DNA from 2 places in the Alicyclobacillus sp. SO9 genome. Region 2 is predicted to be linked to the other one. Evidence: riboswitches for the same ligand, from Rfam matches in the RefSeq annotation. Region 2 holds a riboswitch; the other holds the start of a gene.
What was found. A riboswitch is a leader RNA that binds a small molecule or an ion and turns the genes downstream of it on or off. The one in region 2 is predicted to bind magnesium.
Positions count from the first base shown of each region.

Region 1 (6,586 bases), on a different replicon from region 2:
ATTTAAATCTCGCTAGACAAAACATCAATGACTACACGCGTTGGTAAATCCGCTTTCATGCATGGTTTTCTAAGGTTTTTAAAAACTATTCAATAAATCCCTTGCGGAATCTCTTTAAATCCCCTTGTTTAATGTAAATCGTCAACAATCACTGTTTGTTCACATGAGTTCAATGTAGTCCACTGTTGATGCATTAGGTCACCGTTCCATAAGATGTCATCGTGAGGTGATATGTGTGAAAGATCATAATGCTTGTGTGGAATTGGAGCTCCAAGTCAGGCGGGCACTCGGTTGGTACGGTCGATTCGGATTGGGTGGCATAGCAGATGCTGATTTTATTGAGAATGGTGGTACATATACAGCTGTAGTGGCAGCACTGGCACCGCATTATGTGCGTGCGACCATAGAAACACAGAAACGCATCAGTCAGATCATTAAGGAATGTGCCCATTTGCAGCATAAGATTACCGACGACAATGTTGAGGTTATTCGCCAATGCCGACGGTTGCGGAAGGATTCAAAAATGAGGCATGCTCCCTTCTTGAGGGGGCGCATCTCGAAGAGAGACGTGCTACTGTATGGTTATACGCCGTTCGAAGCAAAGGGACTGTTGCAGAACTGGTTAGCGCCGCAAGGACTGCGTCTAATTAGCATCACAATGGTTAACCGCAACAGCATAGTTTGAAATCAGGAGATGACACAACGAAAGCCTGCAGGAATGGCAGCCTTTTTTGCGAATGGGCGGGATATCTGATCAATTAAACATTTCGATAAAGCCAAGTACAATTAACAAAACACCTGCAATTAATGGGGCATATTTACCGAAGAACCTTCCTAACACATTTTTACCAATGGAGTATCCGAGGATAATTGTCAATATACTTATGAGAAATGTTGAGATTACGGTGAGAAAAATATTGACTCCTGTGATACTTGCAGCGATTCCAGTCCCTAAATTGTTAAATGTTAATCCTAACGCCAACATAAACGCTTCTTTCGCATCAATATGACCCGATTTATCGACATCTGAGCGTTCTGCGTACTCAACCATATGAGAAAGATCTTTTAATGCTAGTTCTCTTGCATTGGTGTTATGTATTAGTTTTATAAGGCTTTGTATGACAAAATAAATACCCACAACCACAATAATTGCAGCACCTAAAACATTTGATACTGATTGTGGCATGAATTTTGCAATATACGAACCGGCTGACATCGATAAAAAGGTCCCGGTTGTTGTTACAACCGCAATGATAAAGTTTGCAATGATTCCTATCCTGATTTTCTTTATTCCATAAGCAGTACCGACAACTACATTGTCAAGATTGGAGGATATACTGAACAATAATGCTGACAAAAGAAGCATTAACATTAAATTGCCTCCTTGCATAATGGACGCACGACCACAATGATTCCCTTACATTTCAGCACTGTCATACTATGCGCAGCGAAGGAAATCGGTCCGAATTCTGATTCGGATTACGCGGGCGTAAGTCAGACGACCCCTCGATGCAAGTTATGCATACACATACAGGCGCTGAATTTCATCGGTTGTTGCTCTCGAGCAGACCAATAAGGGTTCCGTTTAGAAGTCCATATTGAACCGCCAAAATAGCATTTTTATGTTGATATCTCGACTGTACATGAGGTACAATGTGCCAGTAAAATCATCGACGGTACGTCAAGGACATTCAGGCGTTTGCCGAGAACAAGGGTATGCCAAAGTACATACCATGAACTGAATACAACCGGTCCTCGTTAGGCGAGGCGTCTATGTGAACATAAGCCGCTGCCCGGAAACGTCGAAAGACGCCAATGGGTCACCAGGTACTGCCGGATTAAGGCTTTACCTAATGTGGCTGAGTGAAAACTCTACGTTGCATAGTGCTAAAGCTCAACTAGGGGATGTAGAGCATCTGCTTATTTTGCATGTGCAGATCCAATCCCCTGAGCAATTGCCAGGGGATTTTACATTTGCTCTTTGAAGGAGGTGGTAGGTGTAGATTCAGGTCCTAGTCATCAGCGACAATTCAATGTGTTTGCTTTGGTCATCAATTATAGGGGCTTCTGTCCCTCCTACCACACCCTCAAGGAGGTTAAAAACAATGCGCACAAATTTGGCAATTCAAGACACGGCTATACTGGACAGCCAGCATATTGGTGACATCAAAGGCGCACTTGGTACAGTGCGTGTTGACGATAATGTAACTCGTAAGAGCTGGCGGTCCCGTATACTGACCCTGCTCGCCATCATGGGTCCTGGACTCATCGTGATGGTTGGTGACAATGACGCAGGCGGCGTGGCGACCTACGCTCAAGCAGGGCAAAACTTTGGCACAAGCCTTCTCTGGGTGTTACTGCTTCTGGTACCGGTGCTGATTGTGAATCAAGAAATGGTGGTTCGTCTTGGTCTAGTAACTGGAGTTGGCCATGCCAGGTTGATTTTTGAGCGGTTCGGGAAGTTCTGGGGAGCCTTCTCAGTTGGTGACTTGTTCATCCTGAACGTCCTCACCATTGTTACAGAATTTATCGGTATCCGAATGGCGATGTCCCATTTCGGCGTTAAGCCTTGGGTTTCAGTTGCACTTGCATCCATTTTACTCATTGGCATGACGGCTACCGGTAGTTTTCGCCGCTGGGAGCGATTTATGTATGTGATGGTTATCGCCAATTTTCTGGTCATACCTCTTGTACTCATGACCCATCCAACTGCTCGCCCAGTAGTTACAGGTTTTTTGCAACCGGGAGTGCATGGTGGGTTCACCTCGGACGCACTGCTTCTCATCATTGGTATGGTGGGGACGACAGTGGCACCGTGGCAGTTGTTTTTTCAGCAATCAAACGTGATCGACAAGAGGCTGACACCCCGGTGGTTGTCTTATGAGCGGTTCGATACAGTAATTGGTTCTGTTGTTGTGGTGGTTGCAGCAACTGCACTCATCGTAACGACTGCATTTGCATTCCAGGGAACCACCCTGGCTGGACAATTTGTGAATGCCGGCACTGTGATTGCTGGATTGTCGCTGCATGTTGGAGTGGTGGCCGGTGATTTGTTTGCAATCATTTTGCTGAATGCATCCTTGATTGGCGCTGCGGCAGTTACCCTATCGACTTCGTATGCGTTTGGTGATGTGTTTGGTACAAAACATTCATTGCACCGGAACATCAAGGAAGGCTGGAGCTTTTACGTGGTGTACGGCATCATCATTTTGGTTTCCGCTGGCATCGTCGTCATCCCACATGCTCCGCTTGGGCTTATCACAACTGGAGTACAAGCTTTGGCAGGCATTCTGCTCCCAAGCGCGACCGTGTTTTTGTTACTTCTGTGCAATGACAAAGCTGTTTTAGGACCTTGGGTTAATCGTCCGTGGTTGAATATCATCGGTAGTGTAATTGTCGGTGTGTTGGTTGTACTTTCGTTGATTTTAGCCATTGCAACGTTCTTTCCGAGTGTCAACGTCCAGGTATTAAGCCTTGTTTCAGCTGGCGTACTATTCGTTGGGCTTGTGGCAGCTGGCCTAGTATGGTATCGGAGGCGTTCACCAGTCAAACCGATGTACGGAGAAGAAGACCGGCACACTTGGCGAATGCCTCCGCTTGGCAAACTGCCGAAGGTAATATGGTCTCCGACACAAAAGCTCGCCATGGCGACCCTTCGTGGTTATCTGGTGATAGCAGTCATTATGCTTGTCGTAAAGATTGTTCAACTATCCATTGGAGGTTAACCAGTGCGTGAGCGGCACAACCGAATGCAATATACGATGTGGGCTCACACCTGGTCCTTGCTGGGTGTGAGCCCGTTTGTAATGTTATGAGGCGCAAGGGTTTGCGTATCGTCAACTTACCTTTTTCGGTTTCCGAACATCACTACCAGCATAAAAATGGTGGATAAAACAGCGACCCCAGCGGAAGCGCCAAGCAGGATGTCAAAAGTACGTTCTGAGATTTTTCCCCTAAGGTCAATCGCAGTTATCCAAAGGGTTATCCATCCGAAATGTACACCAAGAAAAATCAAGCGTTGTGTCCGAGTCATCCATGAACACCCACTTGTCTGACGAACTCATAATGACGCCTCTCATTGTGAATCATCATGGTCTCCATTACTATCCGTATTATTCTCATTTTCGTCACCCCAGAATCTCTACTCCCATGCGGAACATTTCCATTTTGTATACACCGTACCGACATACTTATCGTGCAAACCAGGGGTCTGTGTAGCAATGGAACAGAAAACCGGAATAAGCGATCCAGTTTATGTAACGCCATCAGAAAGAATCTGCACTCCCTCGATTTAACGGTCGTAAATCACCATGTGCAATTTCTTCTGGTAAGGTAAACGAGTATCGGCCCACCATGTTAATGTGGTCGTGTCCCACGGGAGAAAGCCGTTTTATATCAGTAAGGTCCATCATTTGACCTTGTACTCGCAAATTTTGCAAGGCCGCACTCATATACCGGGTATTCCAAAGAACAATCGCATTCACGACGAATCCGAGTGCGCCGAGTTGATCCTCCTGGCCTTCCTTGTATCGCTGATGAAGCTCTCCACGCTTGCCATAGCAAACAGCCCGAGCTAGGCTGTGACGACTTTCTCCGCGATTGAGCTGCGTCAATATCCGTCGCCGATATCCGGGATCATTCAAGTAATTGAGCAGGTAAATTGTCTTGTAAATCCGCCCGTATTCCCCAATCGCTTTCCCTAAAGTTGTCGGTCGGCCGTCACGTTGAAGAGTTCGAATCAATCGAGAGGCGGTGACAGTTCCAAGTTTCAAGGAACCGGCGACACGTAGCATATCGTTCCAGTTCTGAACAATGCGCTCCGGGTGTAAACGGTGGCGAGCCAAATCATTGAGTGGCCCATAGTTGGCAGCGGGATCAAGCCGCCAAAATCTTGATTCTCCAATGTCAGCTAAGCGCGGACTAAATTGATACCCCAAAAGGCCAAACAGTCCAAAGATAATGTCACTGTACCCAGCGGTATCCGTCATGATTTCTTGGGGCTGTAGGACCGTTTGTTGTCCTAATAATAGATCTAGCAGATACAGCGAATCCCGAATTGTTCCAGGAATGACGATGCCATTCAACCCTGTAAACTGGTCGCTAGCGAAGTTGTAATATGTCACGCCACGCCCGGCACCAAAGTATTTGGGATTGGGACCCGCGTGAATCGTCCGAACCGGTGTTACAAATCGAAGCCCATCGGCAGATGCAACTTCGCCGGTACCCCATGTCGTCGCCAACTGCAGGCCGCTTTGATATTCCACGAGTTTATTGTTCGCTTGTGTGAGCGTTTCAGCTCGAAAATAGTTTTGCTCAACCCAAGTCAATCGATCCCGAGTCAAAGCGGGGACACCCAATTGGACGACCGGTTCCAGTCCGATGTTACATGCCTCGGCAATCAGCACCGCACAAACGCTAGTCGTCAGGTCCTGTACCCTCGACCCACCTTCACTAAAGTGGGTAAAAGCATCTGCAAATCCGGTCCAGGTATTGACTTCAAGCAACAATTCCGGCAAGTCAATCCGGGGTAGTAGGGATTGAATTTGTGACCGAAGTGTTTGCAGAGAAGGAGGTTCCTCCAATTTGTCCAAAGCGGTCAAAACAACCCGGCTCTTCCCTGAATGTTCTCCATACGGACATCTGTATTCTCAGGCCAACGTTCGGCGGTTTGTTGATACGCGGTGTTCAACTTCTCCCCGAGTTCTCGGACTTCCTGCTCAGCATCTATAGTTCGATCCAACGTGCGTAAAACTTGTGGACGCACTGCTTCCCAAGCCTGTCCCTGGAGAAGTTGTGCCCTTGGGTCATTGTATCGCTCACTCGGAGTAACGAAGATGTCGTGGTGGCGCAGAGCTTCATGGATGCGAATGAGTACCCAGAACGTATAGGCCCGTTGCTGAATCTGATCATTCTCGTCATAGACTACCTGCTGCCAAGAAGTTGTCATTCCGGTGACGGGTGCCTGTGTCCAAGGGATCTTCTTCGCCCCCTCATAGTCACGTAAGAATCGCCAGGCGTCTAAAACTGGCTTTGCAGATGAATTCGCCTCGAAATGAATCATCCGAAACATCTGGGGTAAAAACCGACGAATCCCGTTGTAATGGCTAAACAACTGCGTAAAGTACACATTTTCCTCTGGCCGGCGCGTTAGGGCATCGATGGTTTGAATGGAGTCTGTCAGTACCTCAGCAGATACCCGAGCAAAAATCGTTGCCCGAAGCTTGGCATCCGGTGTCTGATCGTTTAGGAGGATTACACAGGCTTCCCGTAACTGACGTGCGGCCGCATCCAGATCGCGGATCGTTCGGAGCCGGGCCCGCTTCCCCTCTTGCTGGGTCTTGGCTAAAAGTTCAGTCATAAGTCGATCAAACAACTCCAGCAAATCGTCCTGAGCCGTAATCGCAAAAACGTTGGCAAACGCGACTAAAGTGGCCAGTTGTCGTTCCAAAGACATCCGGGATATCGCCTGTGCCCTGGCTGCAGCCGCAAAACGGGCGAGGGTGTGCAGTCGTCCTACAGGAATGTGCGACAAATCCCAAGTCGTACCTCCGTAAGAACGGACGACTGCCAAGCGTTCTAACCCTTC
Region 1 covers NZ_CP066339.1:805,375-811,960, reverse strand. Annotated here, with positions in the region: gene GI364_RS03565 (hypothetical protein) at 236-685, shown strand; gene ytaF (sporulation membrane protein YtaF) at 755-1,372, opposite strand; M-box (ykoK) riboswitch at 1,748-1,911, shown strand; gene GI364_RS03555 (NRAMP family divalent metal transporter) at 2,106-3,725, shown strand; gene GI364_RS03550 (hypothetical protein) at 3,842-4,033, opposite strand; partial or broken gene GI364_RS03545 (Tn3 family transposase) at 4,266-6,586, opposite strand, start outside.
Region 1: another riboswitch for magnesium. It lies ahead of GI364_RS03555 (NRAMP family divalent metal transporter); the one in region 2 lies ahead of GI364_RS24755 (NRAMP family divalent metal transporter).

Region 2 (6,570 bases):
CGATTTCCCAGACCAGCCGCATCACTTCGAATTCGTGAGATGGTTGTACCACCACGCTTGGTTGACTGCAGAACGGCCCAGCGTGTTATTTGATTTAGCCACGGCCAGGTGTGTAGAAAAGAAAGTTTTATTGCCTGGTGTAACGATACTTGCACGGCTGATTGCCCAGATCCGTGACCGCGTGGCCACCCGGCTCTGGCGCCTCTTGGCCCAGGTTCCAAACTACTCTGAGCGTAATCGACTAGAGCAGTTGTTGACTGCGAAAGTTTCCTCTCGACAAACCGAATTAGACCATCTTCGCCGTCCACCAACAAACCTTACGGCGAAAGGGATGTTGGAAGGGTTAGAACGCTTGGCAGTCGTCCGTTCTTACGGAGGTACGACTTGGGATTTGTCGCACATTCCTGTAGGACGACTGCACACCCTCGCCCGTTTTGCGGCTGCAGCCAGGGCACAGGCGATATCCCGGATGTCTTTGGAACGACAACTGGCCACTTTAGTCGCGTTTGCCAACGTTTTTGCGATTACGGCTCAGGACGATTTGCTGGAGTTGTTTGATCGACTTATGACTGAACTTTTAGCCAAGACCCAGCAAGAGGGGAAGCGGGCCCGGCTCCGAACGATCCGCGATCTGGATGCGGCCGCACGTCAGTTACGGGAAGCCTGTGTAATCCTCCTAAACGATCAGACACCGGATGCCAAGCTTCGGGCAACGATTTTTGCTCGGGTATCTGCTGAGGTACTGACAGACTCCATTCAAACCATCGATGCCCTAACGCGCCGGCCAGAGGAAAATGTGTACTTTACGCAGTTGTTTAGCCATTACAACGGGATTCGTCGGTTTTTACCCCAGATGTTTCGGATGATTCATTTCGAGGCGAATTCATCTGCAAAGCCAGTTTTAGACGCCTGGCGATTCTTACGTGACTATGAGGGGGCGAAGAAGATCCCTTGGACACAGGCACCCGTCACCGGAATGACAACTTCTTGGCAGCAGGTAGTCTATGACGAGAATGATCAGATTCAGCAACGGGCCTATACGTTCTGGGTACTCATTCGCATCCATGAAGCTCTGCGCCACCACGACATCTTCGTTATCCGAGTGAGCGATACAATGACCAAGGCACAACTTCTCCCAGGGACAGGCTTGGGAAGCAGTGCGTCCACAAGTTTACGCACGTTGGATCGAACTATAGATGCTGGAGCAGGAAGTCCGAGAACTCGGGAGAAGTTGAACACCGCGTATCAACAAACCGCCGAACGTTGCCTGAGAATACAGATGTCCGTATGGAGAACATTCAGGGGAGAGCCGGTTGTTTTGACCGCTTTGGACAAATTGGAGGAACCTCCTTCTCTGCAAACACTTCGGTCACAAATTCAATCCCTACTACCCCGGATTGACTTGCCGGAATTGTTGCTTGAAGTCAATACCTGGACCGGATTTGCAGATGCTTTACCCACTTAGTGAAGGTGGGTCGAGGGTACAGGACCTGACGACTAGCGTTGTGCGGTGCTGATTGCCGAGGCATGTAACATCGGACTGGAACCGGTCGTCCAATTGGGTGTCCCGCTTGACTCGGGATCGATTGACTTGGTTGAGCAAAACTATTTTCGAGCTGAAACGCTCACACAAGCGAACAATAAACTCGTGGAATATCAAAGCGGCCTGCAGTTGGCGACGACATGGGGTACCGGCGAAGTTGCATCTGCCGATGGGCTTCGATTTGTAACACCGGGTTCGGACGATTCACGCGGGTCCCAATCCCAAATACTTTGGTGCCGGCGTGGCGTGACATATTACAACTTCGCTAGCGACCAGTTTACAGGGTTGAATGGCATCGTCATTCCTGGAACAATTCGGATTCGCTGTATCTGCTAGATCTATTATTAGGACAACAAACGGTCCTACAGCCCCAAGAAATCATGACGGATACCGCTGGGTACAGTGACATTATCTTTGGACTGTTTGGCCTTTTGGGGTATCAATTTAGTCCGCGCTTAGCTGACATTGGAGAATCAAGATTTGGCGGCTTGATCCCGTGCCAACTATGGGCCACTCAATGATTTGGCTCGCCACCGTTTACACCCGGAGCGCATTGTTCAGAACTGGAACGATATGCTACGTGTCGCCGGTTCCTTGAAACTTGGAACTGTCACCGCCTCTCGATTGATTCGAACTCTTCAACGTGACGGCCGACCGACAACTTTAGGGAAAGCGATTGGGGAATACGGGCGGATTTACAAGACAATTTACCTGCTCAATTACTTGAATGATCCCGGATATCGGCGACGGATATTGACGCAGCTCAATCGCGGAGAAAGTCGTCACAGCCTAGCTCGGGCTGTTTGCTATGGCAAGCGTGGAGAGCTTCATCAGCGATACAAGGAAGGCCAGGAGGATCAACTCGGCGCACTCGGATTCGTCGTGAATGCGATTGTTCTTTGGAATACCCGGTATATGAGTGCGGCCTTGCAAAATTTGCGAGTACAAGGTCAAATGATGGACCTTACTGATATAAAACGGCTTTCTCCCGTGGGACACGACCACATTAACATGGTGGGCCGATACTCGTTTACCTTACCAGAAGAAATTGCACATGGTGATTTACGACCGTTAAATCGAGGGAGTGCAGATTCTTTCTGATGGCGTTACATAAACTGGATCGCTTATTCCGGTTTTCTGTTCCATTGCTACACAGACCCTGGTTTGCACGATAAGTATGTCGGTACGGTGTATACAAAATGGAAATGTTCCGCATGGGAGTAGAGATTCTGGGTGACGAAAATGAGAATAATACGGATAGTAATGGAGACCATGATGATTCACAATGAGAGGCGTCATTATGAGTTCGTCAGACAAGTGGGTGTTCATGGATGACTCGGACACAACGCTTGATTTTTCTTGGTGTACATTTCGGATGGATAACCCTTTGGATAACTGCGATTGACCTTAGGGGAAAAATCTCAGAACGTACTTTGACATCCTGCTTGGCGCTTCCGCTGGGGTCGCTGTTTTATCCACCATTTTTATGCTGTAGTGATGTTCGGAAACCGAAAAAGGTAAGTTGACGATACGCAAACCCTTGCGCCTCATAACATTACAAACGGGCTCACACCCAGCAAGGACCAGGTGTGAGCCCACATCGTATATTGCATTCGGTTGTGCCGCTCACGCACTGGTTAACCTCCAATGGATAGTTGAACAATCTTTACGACAAGCATAATGACTGCTATCACCAGATAACCACGAAGGGTCGCCATGGCGAGCTTTTGTGTCGGAGACCATATTACCTTCGGCAGTTTGCCAAGCGGAGGCATTCGCCAAGTGTGCCGGTCTTCTTCTCCGTACATCGGTTTGACTGGTGAACGCCTCCGATACCATACTAGGCCAGCTGCCACAAGCCCAACGAATAGTACGCCAGCTGAAACAAGGCTTAATACCTGGACGTTGACACTCGGAAAGAACGTTGCAATGGCTAAAATCAACGAAAGTACAACCAACACACCGACAATTACACTACCGATGATATTCAACCACGGACGATTAACCCAAGGTCCTAAAACAGCTTTGTCATTGCACAGAAGTAACAAAAACACGGTCGCGCTTGGGAGCAGAATGCCTGCCAAAGCTTGTACTCCAGTTGTGATAAGCCCAAGCGGAGCATGTGGGATGACGACGATGCCAGCGGAAACCAAAATGATGATGCCGTACACCACGTAAAAGCTCCAGCCTTCCTTGATGTTCCGGTGCAATGAATGTTTTGTACCAAACACATCACCAAACGCATACGAAGTCGATAGGGTAACTGCCGCAGCGCCAATCAAGGATGCATTCAGCAAAATGATTGCAAACAAATCACCGGCCACCACTCCAACATGCAGCGACAATCCAGCAATCACAGTGCCGGCATTCACAAATTGTCCAGCCAGGGTGGTTCCCTGGAATGCAAATGCAGTCGTTACGATGAGTGCAGTTGCTGCAACCACCACAACAACAGAACCAATTACTGTATCGAACCGCTCATAAGACAACCACCGGGGTGTCAGCCTCTTGTCGATCACGTTTGATTGCTGAAAAAACAACTGCCACGGTGCCACTGTCGTCCCCACCATACCAATGATGAGAAGCAGTGCGTCCGAGGTGAACCCACCATGCACTCCCGTTGCAAAAAACCTGTAACTACTGGGCGAGCAGTTGGATGGGTCATGAGTACAAGAGGTATGACCAGAAAATTGGCGATAACCATCACATACATAAATCGCTCCCAGCGGCGAAAACTACCGGTAGCCGTCATGCCAATGAGTAAAATGGATGCAAGTGCAACTGAAACCCAAGGCTTAACGCCGAAATGGGACATCGCCATTCGGATACCGATAAATTCTGTAACAATGGTGAGGACGTTCAGGATGAACAAGTCACCAACTGAGAAGGCTCCCCAGAACTTCCCGAACCGCTCAAAAATCAACCTGGCATGGCCAACTCCAGTTACTAGACCAAGACGAACCACCATTTCTTGATTCACAATCAGCACCGGTACCAGAAGCAGTAACACCCAGAGAAGGCTTGTGCCAAAGTTTTGCCCTGCTTGAGCGTAGGTCGCCACGCCGCCTGCGTCATTGTCACCAACCATCACGATGAGTCCAGGACCCATGATGGCGAGCAGGGTCAGTATACGGGACCGCCAGCTCTTACGAGTTACATTATCGTCAACACGCACTGTACCAAGTGCGCCTTTGATGTCACCAATATGCTGGCTGTCCAGTATAGCCGTGTCTTGAATTGCCAAATTTGTGCGCATTGTTTTTAACCTCCTTGAGGGTGTGGTAGGAGGGACAGAAGCCCCTATAATTGATGACCAAAGCAAACACATTGAATTGTCGCTGATGACTAGGACCTGAATCTACACCTACCACCTCCTTCAAAGAGCAAATGTAAAATCCCCTGGCAATTGCTCAGGGGATTGGATCTGCACATGCAAAATAAGCAGATGCTCTACATCCCCCTAGTTGAGCTTTAGCACTATGCAACGTAGAGTTTTCACTCAGCCACATTAGGTAAAGCCTTAATCCGGCAGTACCTGGTGACCCATTGGCGTCTTTCGACGTTTCCGGGCAGCGGCTTATGTTCACATAGACGCTTCGCCTAACGAGGACCGGTTGTATTCAGTTCATGGTATGTACTTTGGCATACCCTTGTTCTCGGCAAACGCCTGAATGTCCTTGACGTACCGTCGATGATTTTACTGGCACATTGTACCTCATGTACAGTCGAGATATCAACATAAAAATGCTATTTTGGCGGTTCAATATGGACTTCTAAACGGAACCCTTATTGGTCTGCTCGAGAGCAACAACCGATGAAATTCAGCGCCTGTATGTGTATGCATAACTTGCATCGAGGGGTCGTCTGACTTACGCCCGCGTAATCCGAATCAGAATTCGGACCGATTTCCTTCGCTGCGCATAGTATGACAGTGCTGAAATGTAAGGGAATCATTGTGGTCGTGCGTCCATTATGCAAGGAGGCAATTTAATGTTAATGCTTCTTTTGTCAGCATTATTGTTCAGTATATCCTCCAATCTTGACAATGTAGTTGTCGGTACTGCTTATGGAATAAAGAAAATCAGGATAGGAATCATTGCAAACTTTATCATTGCGGTTGTAACAACAACCGGGACCTTTTTATCGATGTCAGCCGGTTCGTATATTGCAAAATTCATGCCACAATCAGTATCAAATGTTTTAGGTGCTGCAATTATTGTGGTTGTGGGTATTTATTTTGTCATACAAAGCCTTATAAAACTAATACATAACACCAATGCAAGAGAACTAGCATTAAAAGATCTTTCTCATATGGTTGAGTACGCAGAACGCTCAGATGTCGATAAATCGGGTCATATTGATGCGAAAGAAGCGTTTATGTTGGCGTTAGGATTAACATTTAACAATTTAGGGACTGGAATCGCTGCAAGTATCACAGGAGTCAATATTTTTCTCACCGTAATCTCAACATTTCTCATAAGTATATTGACAATTATCCTCGGATACTCCATTGGTAAAAATGTGTTAGGAAGGTTCTTCGGTAAATATGCCCCATTAATTGCAGGTGTTTTGTTAATTGTACTTGGCTTTATCGAAATGTTTAATTGATCAGATATCCCGCCCATTCGCAAAAAAGGCTGCCATTCCTGCAGGCTTTCGTTGTGTCATCTCCTGATTTCAAACTATGCTGTTGCGGTTAACCATTGTGATGCTAATTAGACGCAGTCCTTGCGGCGCTAACCAGTTCTGCAACAGTCCCTTTGCTTCGAACGGCGTATAACCATACAGTAGCACGTCTCTCTTCGAGATGCGCCCCTCAAGAAGGGAGCATGCCTCATTTTTGAATCCTTCCGCAACCGTCGGCATTGGCGAATAACCTCAACATTGTCGTCGGTAATCTTATGCTGCAAATGGGCACATTCCTTAATGATCTGACTGATGCGTTTCTGTGTTTCTATGGTCGCACGCACATAATGCGGTGCCAGTGCTGCCACTACAGCTGTATATGTACCACCATTCTCAATAAA
Region 2 covers NZ_CP066340.1:76,895-83,464, forward strand. Annotated here, with positions in the region: gene GI364_RS25045 (DUF4158 domain-containing protein) at 1-1,465, shown strand, start outside; partial or broken gene GI364_RS25050 (Tn3 family transposase) at 1,511-2,064, shown strand; gene GI364_RS25055 (transposase) at 2,066-2,644, shown strand; partial or broken gene GI364_RS24755 (NRAMP family divalent metal transporter) at 3,181-4,799, opposite strand; M-box (ykoK) riboswitch at 4,994-5,158, opposite strand; gene ytaF (sporulation membrane protein YtaF) at 5,534-6,151, shown strand; gene GI364_RS24765 (hypothetical protein) at 6,280-6,570, opposite strand, start outside.